One region of the Streptomyces sp. NPDC088246 genome, then DNA from elsewhere that is predicted to be linked to it. Evidence: riboswitches for the same ligand, from Rfam matches in the RefSeq annotation. Region 1 holds a riboswitch; the other holds the start of a gene.
What was found. Region 1 has a riboswitch for cyclic di-AMP ahead of ACIPEK_RS38050 (M23 family metallopeptidase). Riboswitches for the same ligand answer to the same signal wherever they lie in the genome.
Positions count from the first base shown of each region.

Region 2: another riboswitch for cyclic di-AMP. It lies ahead of ACIPEK_RS16710 (transglycosylase SLT domain-containing protein); the one in region 1 lies ahead of ACIPEK_RS38050 (M23 family metallopeptidase).

Region 1 covers NZ_JBIURV010000049.1:16,698-23,841, reverse strand. Annotated here, with positions in the region: gene trmB (tRNA (guanosine(46)-N7)-methyltransferase TrmB) at 1-560, shown strand, start outside; gene ACIPEK_RS38060 (PrsW family intramembrane metalloprotease) at 648-2,180, shown strand; gene ACIPEK_RS38055 (aldo/keto reductase) at 2,245-3,189, opposite strand; gene ACIPEK_RS38050 (M23 family metallopeptidase) at 3,330-4,499, opposite strand; cyclic di-AMP (ydaO/yuaA leader) riboswitch at 4,511-4,663, opposite strand; gene ACIPEK_RS38045 (PP2C family protein-serine/threonine phosphatase) at 4,993-6,081, opposite strand; tRNA gene ACIPEK_RS38040 (tRNA-Met) at 6,396-6,469, opposite strand; gene ACIPEK_RS38035 (SPFH domain-containing protein) at 6,623-7,144, opposite strand, start outside.
Region 2 covers NZ_JBIURV010000010.1:196,132-203,275, reverse strand. Annotated here, with positions in the region: gene ACIPEK_RS16730 (APC family permease) at 1-1,028, opposite strand, end outside; gene ACIPEK_RS16725 (hypothetical protein) at 1,378-1,695, shown strand; gene ACIPEK_RS16720 (hypothetical protein) at 1,757-2,131, opposite strand; gene ACIPEK_RS16715 (DUF2461 family protein) at 2,163-2,813, shown strand; gene ACIPEK_RS16710 (transglycosylase SLT domain-containing protein) at 2,948-3,682, opposite strand; cyclic di-AMP (ydaO/yuaA leader) riboswitch at 3,687-3,873, opposite strand; gene ACIPEK_RS16705 (ABC-F family ATP-binding cassette domain-containing protein) at 4,584-6,245, shown strand; gene ACIPEK_RS16700 (DUF305 domain-containing protein) at 6,349-7,023, opposite strand; gene ACIPEK_RS16695 (hypothetical protein) at 7,125-7,144, opposite strand, start outside.

The sequences.
Region 1 (7,144 bases):
GCGTCCTCGACCTGCCCGAGCTGTTCGACGGGCTCCCGGCCGTGCTGGAGATCGGTTTCGGAATGGGTGAGGCCACAGCGCAGATGGCGGCCGACGACCCGGGTACGGGCATTCTCGCCGTCGATGTGCACACCCCGGGCCAGGGCAATCTGCTCGGCCTCGCGGACCGGAACGGCCTGTCCAACATCCGGGTCGCCAACGGCGACGCGATCATCCTGCTGCGCGAGATGCTGAAGCCGGACTCGCTGGACGGGCTACGGGTGTACTTCCCCGACCCGTGGCCCAAGAAGCGCCATCACAAGCGGCGGCTGATCCAGCCGGAGTTCCTCGATCTGGTGGCGCAGCGGCTGAAGCCCGGGGCCGTGATCCACTGTGCGACCGACTGGGAGCCGTACGCCGAGCAGATGCTGGAGGTGCTGACCGCGCACCCCCTCTTCGAGAACACCCTGGCGGACGGCGGCTATGCGCCGCGGCCGGCGTTCCGGCCGCTGACCCGGTTCGAGGGGCAGGGCCTCGACAAGGGTCATGTCGTGCACGACCTGCTCTTCGCCCGCCGCTGAGACCTGCGCGCGGAGCCGGTGACGGGGCCTGACGGACCCGTCGCCCCATGGCCAGCTGTCAGTGCTGCTCGTTAGGGTCATCGGGTGGTGTCCGACGGATCTGTCCAGCAGCGCCAGTCGCAGCCGGCCGTCCCGCTTCTCGAGGAGCAGCGGGTCGGCGAGATTTTGGCTGCCGTGCCGGAGCGCAGGCACTGGCGTTACCGGCCGCGCCGCGTCGGCATGGTGTGGCGCAGCAGGACATTCCGCATCGCGGCCGTGTGCACGGTGCTCGCGCTGTGCGGTCTGGCGATCCTGGCCCTGGTCCGCGATCAGACGGGCACCGAGGGGTTTCTCGTAGGTCTGGGTCTCGCCGTGCTGCCCGTCCCACTCCTGATGGCGGCGTTCCGCTGGCTGGACCGGGTCGAACCGGCGCCGTGGCGGAATCTGCTGTTCTCCTTCGCCTGGGGTGCGTTCGCGGCCGCCCTGGTCGCGATCATCGCGAATTCGTTCGCGACCCGCTGGATAGCCACGGCCACCGCCGACCCGTCGGACGCCGACACCCTCGGCGCCACGGTCATAGCACCGGTCGTCGAGGAGAGCGCCAAGGCCGCGGCCGTCCTGCTGATCTTTTTGTTCCGAAGGCGGGAGTTCAACGGAATCGTCGACGGTGTCGTCATCGCCGGCTTCACCGCGAGCGGCTTCGCCTTCACCGAGAACATCCTCTACCTGGGCACCGCCTTCGGCGAGGACCAGCAGATAGGCACCTCGGGCGTCGTCTCGATGACCGCCGCGACGTTCTTCGTACGGGCGGTGATGTCGCCGTTCGCTCACCCGCTCTTCACGGTGCTGACCGGAATAGGTTTCGGGCTCGCCGCGGTCAGTGCGCGGCACCGCCGGATCCGCCGCATCGCGCTGCCACTGCTGGGTCTCGTCCTCGCCATGGGCATGCACGCCCTGTGGAACGGGTCGGCGTCATTGGGCCCGTACGGCTTCTATGCCGTGTACGGGGTGTTCATGGTCCCGGTCTTCGGCCTGGTGACCTGGCTGGCGATCTGGTCGCGCCGGCGAGAGCTGCGTACGCTCTCGGCCGAGCTGCCCGCCTATGCGGCGGCCGGCTGGCTGACCCCCGCCGAACCGCTCGCCCTCTCCTCGATGCGTGCCCGCGGCATGGCACGCGACGCGGCACGCCAACGACACGTCGCCGCAGTCTGGGGAAGCCCGTACGGACCGGGATACGCGCCGGGATACGGGCAGGGATACGGGCAGGGGTATGTGGCGCCCGGGCGCGGGCCGTCGGCTCGTGCCAAAGCACAGGCCAAGGCCAACGGCAGGGCTGCCGCCCGCGCCGTCGCCGAGTACGAATCGTTCGCGACATCGCTGGCCTCGCTGCGCCGACAGGCCCGCCGCGGGGCGGCGGGCCCGGACTTCGCCGAGCGCGAGCTGGAGCTGCTGCATCATCTCTGGCAGCGCAGGGACGTGGCCGCTCCCGCCCTGACGTACGCGGCGCATGCGACGGGCCGCCTGCGCCCACACCGTCTTCCGGCGGCCCCCTACGCATACCCGTTCCCGCAGCACACGCAGTACGGCGGCTACGGCTACAACCCCTATCTGGCCCCGCACCGACCGCCGCCACCGCAGTAGCACAGCGCTCCAGGGGTGCTCGCGAACAGTCGTCCGCGATCCGTGGACGGCTGGTCCGCCCTCGTCAGGCGGATGCCTCGGTGAGGTCCGCCAGTTCCTGCTCGGTCAGCGAGAGGTCGGCGACGGCCACCAGCGCGGGCAGCTGCTCGACCGTACGGGCCGAGGCGATCGGCGCGGCGACGGTCGGCCGGGACGCAAGCCACGCAAGCGCGACGGTCGCGATCTCCGCTTCGCGCTCCTGGGCGACCTTGTCGAGTGCCGCCAATACCTTCTGTCCCCGCTCCGACTCCAGGTACTGACCGGCCTTCTCGGCCCGCGCGCTCTCCACCGAAGCACCCGGACGGTACTTGCCGGTGAGGAAGCCGGAGGCCAGGGCGAAGTACGGGACGGCGGCGAGCCCGGCCCGGGCGGCCGTGTCCTGGAGCTCACCCTCGTACGTGTCGCGGGAGACCAGGTTGTAGTGCGGCTGCAGGGCGACGTAACGGGCCAGCCCCTCGCGCTCCGAGAAGTCCAGGGACGCCTGGAGCCGCACAGGGCTGATGTTGGAGGCGCCGATCTCCCGGACCTTGCCCTCCTTCACCAGCTGATCGAGGGCGGTGATGATCTCCTCTACCGGGACGGTCTCGTCGTCGAAGTGCGTGTAGTACAGATCGATGTGGCCGGTGCCGAGCCGACGCAGCGACTCCTCGGCCGCGGCCTTGATGTTCGCGGCGGAGAGCCCCTTGTACGAGGGGTGGGCGCCGACCTTGGTGGCGACGACGATGTCGGAACGGTTGGAGCGTGCCGCGAGCCACTTGCCGATGACGGTCTCCGACTCGCCGCCCTCGTTGCCCGGGATCCAGGCGGAGTAGGCGTCGGCGGTGTCGATGAAGTTGCCGCCCGCCGCGGCGTAGGCGTCCAGCACGGCGAACGACTGCGCCTCGTCGGCGGTCCAGCCGAAGACATTGCCGCCCAGGGCGAGCGGGAAGACCTGGAGGTCGGAAGGGCCCAGCTTACGAAGAGAACTCATATCTCGGTCAACGGATTCCCGCGGGTCCGCTATTCCGGCAGACCGGCAGCCCTGACGTCGGGGGGTGAGCGTCAGGACTGCCGGGGTTCAACGGCCGGTGAACCGGCTCGGATCACGAAGGCCGGGAGGCGGCCGGCGGATCAGGGGTTGAGGCCCTTGCCGCGCAGCCAGGCCATCGGGTCGATGCCCGTGCCGTCGGGGGTGTGGACCTCCAGGTGGAGGTGCGCGCCCGTGACATTGCCGGTCGCGCCGACCCGGCCGATGGTCTCACCGGTGGTGACCTTCTGGCCGACGCTGACGCCGATCGAGGACTGGTGGCAGAACCACAGCTCCGTACCGTCGTCGAGCTCCAGCACCGTGCGGTAGCCGTACGAACCGGAATAGCCTGCCGACTTGATGGTGCCGCCGTGTACGGCCTTGATCGGGGTGCCGGCCGGCGCCGCGAAGTCGAGGCCGGTGTGGTGGCCGGAGGACCACATCGGGCCGGCCTGGCCGAAGGTCGAGGTGATCGTGTACGAGGAGGTCGGGATGGCGTAGCTGGCGGCGAGCTTGGCGAGCCGCAGGGCCTCGGCCTTCGCCTTGGCTTCCTCCTCCGCCTTCTTCTTCTCGGCGGCGGCCTTGGCCTCGGCCGCGTCCTGCTGCTTCTTGGCCTCGGCGGCGGCCTTCTCCGCGGCCGCCTTCTCCTGCGCCGCCTTGGCCTCGGCGTCGGCGGCGTCCTGCTGCTGCTCGGCCTGCTGGAGGATGCGGGCCCGGAGTGCCTCGCCCGCGTCCGTCGTGCCCTGCTCGGCCTCGGCGGCGGTGAGGCCGGCGGTGGTGAGCGGGGCGGCAGCGGCGGCGGCCTCGGCCTTGTCGGCCTCGGACTCACCGGAGAACAGGGAGCCCACGCCGGGAAGGGACTTGGCGTCGGGGAGGTTGTCCGAGATGGAGTCGGGAAGGGAGATGGAGACCGGCGGCTTGCTCTGCGCGGTGGCCATGCCGCCCGCGCCGACTGCCGCGATGACACCGACCCCGAGCACCGTGGAGCTACGGGCAAGTCCGTTGCGCTGCTTGGCGACGCGGTGCTTGCCACGTACGGGGCGGACGGACTCCTCGGTGGGGTTCCACTCGTCCCAGCTTCTGTCGGGCTCAGCGTTGCCGTCGGCGCGGAATTCGCTGCCGAACTCACCGGCGAAGTCGCCGCCCGTCTCGGCGCCGAACGCCGTTCCCGTCCCGGCGGTTCCGTAGTCGGAGCCGAAATCGGTTCCGAACTCGGAACTGAACTCGGGGTTGAACCGAGAGGGGGCCTCGGGGGCAGGCTTGTTGGACGCCACGGGGGCGCACTCCTTTCCTTCCTTCTCGCCTACCGGGTTAGCTGACGGGTTCGGAGCAGGAAGGTCTCCTACGGGCCCCTCTGCCTCTCACGAGACACAGGTGTCCGATTCACCCCATGTAGGTGGTTCCCCGGTTCCCTTGCGGAATTCGGCGCTCGCGCACGGTGCCGCCACTGACGACGGCTGGGACGACCGCGCTGCGTTATCGAACGTTAATAGACACACGGGTCCGATTCCAAGCTGTTCCCACTGATCGTTCAGGTCTTTGGCCTGGACTTTACGGGACACAACCGGGTGGAATCGGACGAGTTGATCGCCTCTCAGCCATTACCCGGTTTCTGACGTTGCGTCAAATGTTATGCGGAGAGACGCCTTTCGGTTACGTACGGTGGCATCCCGCGCCCCAAGGCCGCACCCCCGGGCCGCGCGAAACACGCACGAGGCACCCGCCCGCACGAAGCACCCGATTCATGCGAAGCACCCGCCCCACCCGTCACATCGTTTCCAGGCCCACGATCTTCACGGTCCTGCGCCGGTCCGGCTGCCCCTCCGCGGGACGTACGACCGCGAGCAGCGCCATGTCGTCGGTCGTCTCGCCGCCCGTGTGCAGCCGCACGTCATCGGTCAGCGCGGACAGCAGCTCCTCGGGCCCCGGAAAGATCCGCCCGTGCAGCCGGGCCGCCGGGTCGTAGAAGACCCCGTCGGCGTTCCGCGCCTCGGAGAGGCCGTCGGTGTAGAGGAGCAGGGTCGTCCCCGCCGGCAGATCCCACTCGTCCGCCCGGTCGGGCCACACCCCCAGGTCCATCCCGAGCGGCAGCGCGGGCACCGTGGACCCCAGCACCTCCACCGCCCCGTCCGGATGCAGCAGGATCGGCTCGGGGTGACCGCGGTTGACGATCCGCACCCGGGACACTCCGGACGGGATCTCGGCCAGTACGGCAGTGATGAACCCCTCGACCGCGTCCAGCCCACCCCGCGCCCCCTCCCGCGCCAGCGCCCGCTCCAGCCGCTGCGCCACGCCCTCCAGCGAACGCTCCTGCTCGGCCGCCTCCCGGAACGCCCCGATGACCACCGCCACCGACTCCACGGCGCCGAGCCCCTTCCCCCGCACATCCCCGACCACCAGGCGCACCCCCTGCGGGGTGTCCGCCACGGCGAACAGATCCCCGCCGACGTACTCGTCAGCCTGCGCCGCCTCGTACCGCGCCGCCACATGCAGCCCGCCGATCCGGTCGGACGGCTTCGGCAGCACCGCCCGCATGGCGGTCTCCGCGATGACCCGCGCGGAGGCCAGTTGCTCATTGCCGCGCCGTACGACCGCGTTGATCACGACCGCGAGGACCGAGACGGTGGCCAGGGTGAGCAGCTCGATGAACGGCACGACCAACGGCAACGGGTTGCTGTACAGCCGCAGCACGGTGACGGCCACCATCGAGGCAAGGCCGGTACAGATGGTGCCGGGCAGCGAGAAGAACGGCGCGGCGATCAGCGGCGCCGCCACGAACAGCGGAATGGCGGTGAAGACCGGCGGGGTGAGGAGATCGAACACCAGCCCGCCGATGATCATCAGGGCGGGCAGCATGCGGACGAACCGCCGGGAACGGGTGCCATCCTCGGCATGTCTGCCGCGCCGCTTCAGCCGCTTCCACACCTGTGGTCTCCTGCCCGGTACGCGCGCGGCTGCGGACGGTACCGCGCCCCACCCCCAGGCTCGCCGGAGCGGAGCCGTGCGGCGACTCCTCATCGACCAATGGGGGTACATGCATGGCACAGCTCACACACCGCCCGGACCCGCTCCTGCATGGGCCCGCAGACCGGCCGCCCCACGCCCCGGAACGCGACGCGGAAATGAATCAGGCCCGGCACGCTGCATGCGTGCCGGGCCTGATTCTTCAGTAGCGGGGACAGGATTTGAACCTGCGACCTCTGGGTTATGAGCCCAGCGAGCTACCGAGCTGCTCCACCCCGCGTCGGTAAACACAACTCTACGGCATGTCCGGCGCACGAATGACCACTCGGCGAATCATGGCCACTCGGCGCCCGGTCCGTGCGCCCCTCGTGGTGACGGCGAACAGCGCGGCTCCCGCCCCCTCGGTTCGTCTCGGTGATACGAGGAGTGGCCTTCAGTTCGTCTCGGTGATGCGAGGTGTGGTCTTCCCGTTGACCGCCGGGGGCTTCATCGGGTTCGCACCGCGTTGCAGCGAGTGGAGGATCGCCAGCCCCTGGCTGACCACGCCCGCCGCCATCTCGTTGACACCATTGGTGCCGTTGAGAACGGTGAGGTCGGCCCCCGACATGCCACGGGCGGCCGCGTCGGCCAGGGCGGGCAGGTTCTCCACAATGCGGTTGGCCGCGATGAGCTCCTGGTTGCCGTCGCGCAGCGAGGTGGCGCGCACACTGTTGGCGTCGGCCTGCGCCTGGGCAAGGGTCCGTTCGGTGTACGCGCTGCCGTCGGCCTCGAACTTCACCCGGTCACGGGCCGCTTCCGCGAGAGTGCGCTGACGGTACGCCTCGGCATCCGCCGGACGCCGGACCTCCGCTTCGAGCCGTTGTGCGGCGAGTGCGGCCTGCCGCTCGGCCAGCGAGGTCTGCTCCTCGATGACCTCCTGCGAGGCCCTGGCCTGGGCGAGCGGTCCGGCCTGCGC
Region 2 (7,144 bases), on a different contig from region 1:
AACCGGCCAAGTCGGGACAGGGCGTTGTTTATCGGCTCGGGCCACGCCTTGTCACGGGCGGAGGCGAACAGGACCCGTGAGTTCTGGATGACCATGACGATGCCCGCGTTGATGATCGCGAGAGCCACGCAGAGGCTGACGAAGGTACCGACGGCCGAGTTCGACCAGGCGGCGACCATGGTGTTGAGGTCGCCCGAGGTCAGGGCCGCGAGGTCCGGGGCGCCCAGCGTGATGGCGATGACCGGGACGAGGATGACCGCGGTGGAGATGGCGAGGGTGGCAAGCACGGTGCGGGCCACGTTGCGCCGCGGGTTCTCCAGTTCCTCCGAGAGGTAGACGGCCGTGGAGAAGCCCTGGGTGATGAAGAGAGCGATCGCGAGCCCGGAGACCACCATCATCGCGGTGACCGTGGAGGTCGTGCTGCCCGACGAGGCGACCGACCCGTGCACCAGCGCGGAGGCCCCGCGCTCGGAGTGCGCGAAACCGAGAACGGCGACGACGCCCGCCGCGATCACTTCGAGGACAAGGAAGATCCCGGTGATCCACGCGTTGGCGCGCAGGTCCAGGAGACCGGCGAGGGTGGCGAGGACCATGACCCCGGCGCCCGCGGCGGGAGCCGGAATGTGCACGACGGGAGCGAGATAGTCGGCCGTTCCCATGGCGATGACCGGGGGCACGATCATCACGACCAGCAGGGAGAGCACGAAGACGAGCCACCCGGCCAGCCGTCCCGCCATGGTCGACACCATGGCGTACTCACCTCCCGCGCTCGGTATGAGGGTGCCCAGCTCCGAGTAGCAGAAGGCGACCGCAATACAGAGCAGCGAGCCGATGGCGATCGTGAGGGCGGTGTACGTGCCCAGGCTGGAGAACAGGTCGGGTACGACCACGAAGAGCGTCGAAGCGGGCGTCACACAGGAGAGTGTGAGCAGCGTCCCGCCCACGACGCCGATGGAACGCTTGAGCTTCTGTGGAGTGGGGCCGGTCGCGGGGGCGAGCGCCTGGGGAGCGCTGAGCGTTTCGGTCATCGTGCGATTCCGATCAACAGGTGCGGTGTATGAGCGCGGGAGCGGTATCGCCTCCAGACGAGGACGTGGTGAGTGGTTTCGTCGCTCCCAGCGCGACATGCAATCCTGACGAGTTCCGCAGGTCAAGAGGTGCTCACCTTCGGAATTCGTTGTTTCGGCAAGCAGATCTGACGATTTGGCGTTAAGAGCGCGTCATTCTATGGGGATCGGGGGGTGCGGGAACCGCAGCAGGATCCGGTGCAAAATTTCGCCCATTCCAGATTCCGGAAGGGTGCGGGTGTCCCCGAGCGCCGCGATGCGCGGATGGCCGCGGGTCGCGCATCCACGGTCTTGATGCCAGCCTGGAGACATGGCTTGGGCGTCATGGACGACTCGCGGCGTTTTCTCCGGGCACGGTGGCGTGCTCACGGACGAGGTCGGAGTCCTGTCCGGAGACCTGACCGTTCACACGACCTGGGCCGATGACACGGCCCAGGTCACTGTGCAGTACACGGGTGCGATCGACTGGTTCACCATGTCGGGCAGCCCGGTGCCGTGCTACTCGGAGGACGACAGCCGGCGCCTTCATGAGGCGGTGGTGAAGTCCGTCCGGGAGGGAGCCGCGGCCACGGTTCCGAGCCCTCCGCCACAGAAGCCGGAGCGACCGACGCAGAGCGCCCAGGAGTGAGGGCTACGTCGGCGGCCGCGCGCCGGGCGCTGCGGTCCGGATCACCGGGTGGCAGCCCGGTTCAGGCGGTGTGGCGGTCCGTGGCGACGGCGAAGACATGGAGTGCCGGTGTCTTGGAGCCCATGTATTGAGGCCCGGACGGCAGCGTGATCGACGCGAGTTGTCTGGACGAGTCGATGTCCACACCGATCGTGTAGAGCTTTGCGGTACGTGTGCCCTGTGCCCGGCCGCTGCCGTTGACCTTGCCTCCGTCGGCCGCGATCACCGTTACCTTCGGGACGTTCGTGGCGCTCCAGTCGGGAACGGTGATCGGGAGTGCGCTGCTGGTTCCGTCGGTGTAGGTGACCGTGACGGTGCCGGTCAGGCCGGAGGCCGCGCATGAGACCCAGCCGGCGAGCAGGGCACGGCTTCGGCTCAGAGCCTGGTGCGCACCCACCCTCAAGTCCTGGATCACTAGGATCCCTTGCGTGACAAGAGCATTCAGCGGCTGGACAGAGCAAGCGTTCGAGCTACTCCTGCAGTTGGAGGGCATGCCCTCGCAAGAAGCCCGCGAGAAGCGCCGCAAGGAACGGGAGCGTCTCGTACGGCAGCCCATGATCGCGTTGCTGAACGATATAGCCGACGCGGACCAGGCCTACGAAGACTTCTCCGTCTGGGGTTTCCGCAAGGACCCGTGGTGGTGGCAGCACCAAGTGGCGGTGATCCGGATCGCACGCAACGTCGAGATCGGTCTCCGCTTCGACCTCGACGGGCTCCGGATCAAGGGCGGCTGGACCTACCCGGACCCGGGACAGGTCCCGTTGTTCCGTACGGCCGTTGCCGCGCAGGGCAGTGGCCCCGAGCTGGTGCGCGCCATCGAGGCGCTGGGGGCTCAGGGGTACGAGATCGCCGGCGACACCATGAAGCGCATGCCGCGCGGCCACGACGCCGGTCATCCCCGTGCCCACCTGCTCCGGTACCGCTCGGTCTCCGCTGCCCGTCCGCTCGGCGGGGACTGCGCGCAGCACACGTCGGCGTTGCTCGACTCCGTGCTCCGAGCGGCGGAGGAGTTGGAACCCCTGCTCTCCTGGCTCGCCGGCCATGTGACGGTTCCCGGTTCCCGCCGGCTCGCCGTCTAGCGTCGCCTCCGCATGCTGTCCGCGGGTGAGCGACCGAAAGGCGGTCCGTGACCGGCGGGCATGGTCCCTCCCGAGGGGCCCGTTCGGCCCCTCGCCACCCGTCGGTGCTGAACCGCCATCGGCGCTGCTGCGCGTCAGTAGGCCCCGAACACGTTGTCGATGGATCCGTACCTGTCGGCGGCGTAGTTGCACGCTGCGGTGATGTTGGCGATCGGGTCGTAGCTGTCCATCGGCGTACCGGGCACGTGGTAGGCGCGGAACGTGGGGTCGATGATCTGGAGGAGGCCCTTGGACGGCGTGCCCTTGGCGGCGTTCGAGTCCCAGTTGTTGATGGCCAGGGGGTTGCCGGAGGACTCGCGCATGACGTTGCGATGGATTCCGTCGTAGCTGCCGGGGATGCTGTGCTTGGCCATGACGGCCAGCGACTCCTTGATCCAGCCGTCCAGATCGTTCGTGTACGTCGCGGGCTTCGCGGCCGGTGCGGCAGTCTTGGACTCGGCCTGCACACCGATTGTCAGCTTCATGCCCGGGCGAATACCTGCGGGGTTGTCGCCGACGATCTCTCGATTGTCCTCGTACAGCTTCTGCCAGCCACCGCTGAGCGAATGCTCCCGCGCGATCTTGGCAAGGGTATCGCCCGCGATCACGGAATAGATGGTGGGCGCGTCCTTCTGCGCGGTCTTTCCCTTGGCGGTGGCGACGGTCGATGCCGCAGCCTTTTCGGCGGTGGCGGACTGCGCCGGCGCGGCCGAGGCGAAGCCGGCACCGACCAGCGGAAGCACGAGAGCGGCTCCGCCCGTGGTCACGGCAATGAGACCGCGGGTCAGCGAAGTGGACTTACGACGACGGTGGTTACCCGTTGCAGACATAGCGAATTCCTCTCCGTCGCCTACGAGGTGAGCTGTCGGGTTCGGACTGGAGATGTCCGGCCGCACGCGAATGCGGCTTCACCCCGAGCCGTTCCGGATACCGGATCGGCGGCTTACCTGGGTTCTCCGCTCCTGCCGTACACGAGTTGGTCGGATTGCCGGACGGCGGCAGGATTCGGCGTTCCGTCCGGATTGCCGGTGACCGTAGGCGAGAAACGCCGAAAGGGACAAGCCCCTATTTTTGGATCACAATTCATTTGCAAGATCGAACCGCGAAATTGGCAGTAACCCACCTCACACCGCGAAGCAAGATTTCCTTGCACATAAGGGCACCGGGCAGCGCGCCGCGGCATCTTGAACTCTGCAAGTGACTCACACCACGAGGTCCCCAAAAGGGGCAATTCGTCCAGCGCCCAAGGGTCGCAACTCTCTCTAAATGCCTCTTTATTAACCAAGGGATCACTTCTAAGCAAATCGCCCATACTTGAACATTTGCATGCGCTCTGGATGCCTCTCGGGTCGATCGCACCCGCCAGTGCTCCACGACCTCCGGCCTCCCGGCGAAGCGGCCCGCGGGCCGCTTCGCCGCACCCCCCGGACGGCACCGAGGCTTTGCCTTTCGCCCTCCGGGTCGTTATCGTTTTCAACGGCCCTGTTGTCTCCGATAGAGGTGGACGTTGCGCATCTGAGGTTCGCGATCATCGCGCCGTACGGCTCCAGCCGTACGCCCGTCACGCAATGGCAGTGTTCAGTCCTGCCCGTGACCCCGCGTGGATGCGACCTCGGTGCATGAGCCGTCCCTCTGTCTTTCGGACCGCCGCACCTCCCTCTCGGTTCGGTCGCTGCGTGGTGCTCGCATACGAAGCCCCCATTCACCGCGCTTGCGACTGCGAGGATCACCATGGCTACACCCACCGCGCCCAGCGCCTCTCTCACCTGCTCCGCCCTGTCCTTCCAGTGGCCGGACGGCACGACCGTCTTCGACGGACTCTCCCTCAGCATCAGCCGCGGCCGCACCGGTCTCGTCGGGACCAACGGCGCCGGCAAGTCGACACTGCTGCGACTGCTGGCCGGCCAACTGCGCCCGTCCCAGGGCTCGGTGACCGTCGGCGGCAGCCTCGCCCACCTCCCTCAGAACATCACCCTCGACACGGGGCTGCGTGTGGACGAGGCCCTGGGCATCGCCGGACGGCGCAATGCGCTGCGCGCCATCGAAGGCGGGGATGTGGACGAGGAACACTTCGAGACGATCGGCGATGACTGGGACGTCGAGGAACGAGCCCTCGCGACACTGGGGTCACTCGGACTCGGCGATGTCGAACTGGACCGCACCGTGGGCCAGATGTCCGGCGGGGAGACCGTCCTGCTGCGCCTGGCCGCACTGCTGCTGGAGCATCCCGACGTTCTCCTGCTGGACGAACCGACCAACAACCTCGATGTGTTCGCTCGCCGCAGGCTCTACGAGGCCATCGACTCCTGGCGCTCCGGTGTCCTCGTCGTGGTGAGCCACGACCTCGAACTGCTGGAGCGCGTGGACCGCATCGCCGAACTGCGCTCCGGATCTGTGAACTGGTACGGAGGCGGCTGGTCCGCCTACGAAGAAGCCCTGGCCACCGAACAGGAAGCCGCCGGGCGGATGTTGCGGGCCGCCGAGGCCGACGTACGCCGGCAGAAGCGCGAGCTGGAGGAGACCCATGTGAAACTGGCGCGCCGCCAGCGGCACGGCAGGAAGATCGAGGCCGAGCGGCGGCTCCCGAAGATCCTCGCCGGTGCGCGGAAGCGGTCCGCGCAGGAGTCGGCGGGCAAGCTTCGCGGCCTCCAGGAGGACCGGCTGAGCGAGGCGCGCGAGCGCCGCGAAGAGGCCGCGGAGGCGATCCGTAACGACGCCGAGATCCGGGTGAGCCTTCCCCACACCGCCGTTCCCACCGGACGCACCGTGCTGAGCCTGCACGAACTGCGTCCCCGGTTCGGCCGGCTGCACGAGGGCAACCTCCATGTAAACGGGCCCGAACGGATCGCGCTCGTCGGGCGCAACGGCGCCGGCAAGACAACGCTGCTGCGCACCCTCACCGGCGAGCTGGCTCCGCTGTCCGGCGAGGCCAGGACGTTCGTACCACTGCGGTTCCTTCCACAGCGGCTGGATGTGCTGGACGAGGAGCTGAGCGTCGCGGCGAACGTCACCCGCATGGCTCCCGGGGTCGCGGACAACCACATCCGCTCACAGCTCGCGCGCTTCCTGTTCCAGGGGAAACGCGCGGACCAGCCGGCCGGCACCCTCTCGGGCGGGGAACGCTTCCGTGCCGCGCTCGCGGCGACGATGCTCGCCGCACCGGCCCCGCAGCTGCTGATGCTGGACGAGCCGACCAACAATCTCGACATCGCCAGCGTGCGCCAGCTGACCAGCGCGCTTGAGTCCTACGAGGGTGCGCTGCTGATCGCCAGCCACGACCTGCCGTTCCTCGAATCGGTCGGCATCACCCGCTGGCTGCTCGTCGCGGAGGAGCTCCGGGACACCACCGCGGAGGAGGTGGGCGACCTGCTCGCAACACCGGAAGCGGACTGAGCGGCCGCGTACGTCCGAGAGCCCGGGCTTGTCCGGCCCCTCGGACGTACGGGAGGGGGTGCGGGCCCTCAGCATGGCGAAGACCCGCACCCCCTGCCAAGGGTCAGAGCCTGGCGATGATCTTGTTCATCTTCTCGATCTCGGCCGTCTGGGCCGTGATTACGGCTCCGGCGAGCTTCTTCGCGTCGGCGTTGCTGCCGTTCTTCTGCTCGTCCTCGGCCATGGTGACCGCGCCCTCATGGTGGCCGATCATGAGCCGGGCGAACTTCTTGTCGAAGTCCTTGCCCTTGGCGGCTTCGAGGTCGCTCATCTCCTTGTCGGACATCATCCCGGGCATTCCCGAACCGTCCGAGCCGTGGTCCATGCCGGGCATGTCCCCCATCGAGGACGAGGCCGAGGGCAGCAGCTTGCCCCAGGACGTCAGCCAGCCCTTCATGGTGTTGATCTCGGGGTCCTGGGCCTTCTCGATCGCGGCGGCCAGCTCCTTGATCTCGGGGTCGGCGGCGCGGCCGTCGGCCAGCCTCGCCATCTCGATGGCCTGCCGGTGGTGCGGGATCATCTGCTGCGCGAACTTCACGTCCGCGTCGTTGAACGCGCTGCCGGCGGTGGCAGGCGCGGAGGCGCCGGCGGAACCGTGGTCCATGCCGGGCATGGACGAGCCGTCGGTCTTGGATCCTTCGGAGGAGCCGCAGGCCGCCAGCGTCAGAGCGAGTGAGGCGACGATGCCGGCGGCCGCGAGCGCGCGGCGGCGGGCAGGGGAAGACAGAGAAGCGGACATCACACGTTCTTTCCAGGTGGATGCGCCACGTCCGTGGCACGCGAAAGGGGCAGGATCGTCCGGCTGGTCCGGCCCGATGGCCGGGAGCCGGCAGACACCTGTCACGTCCGCGCGATGCACA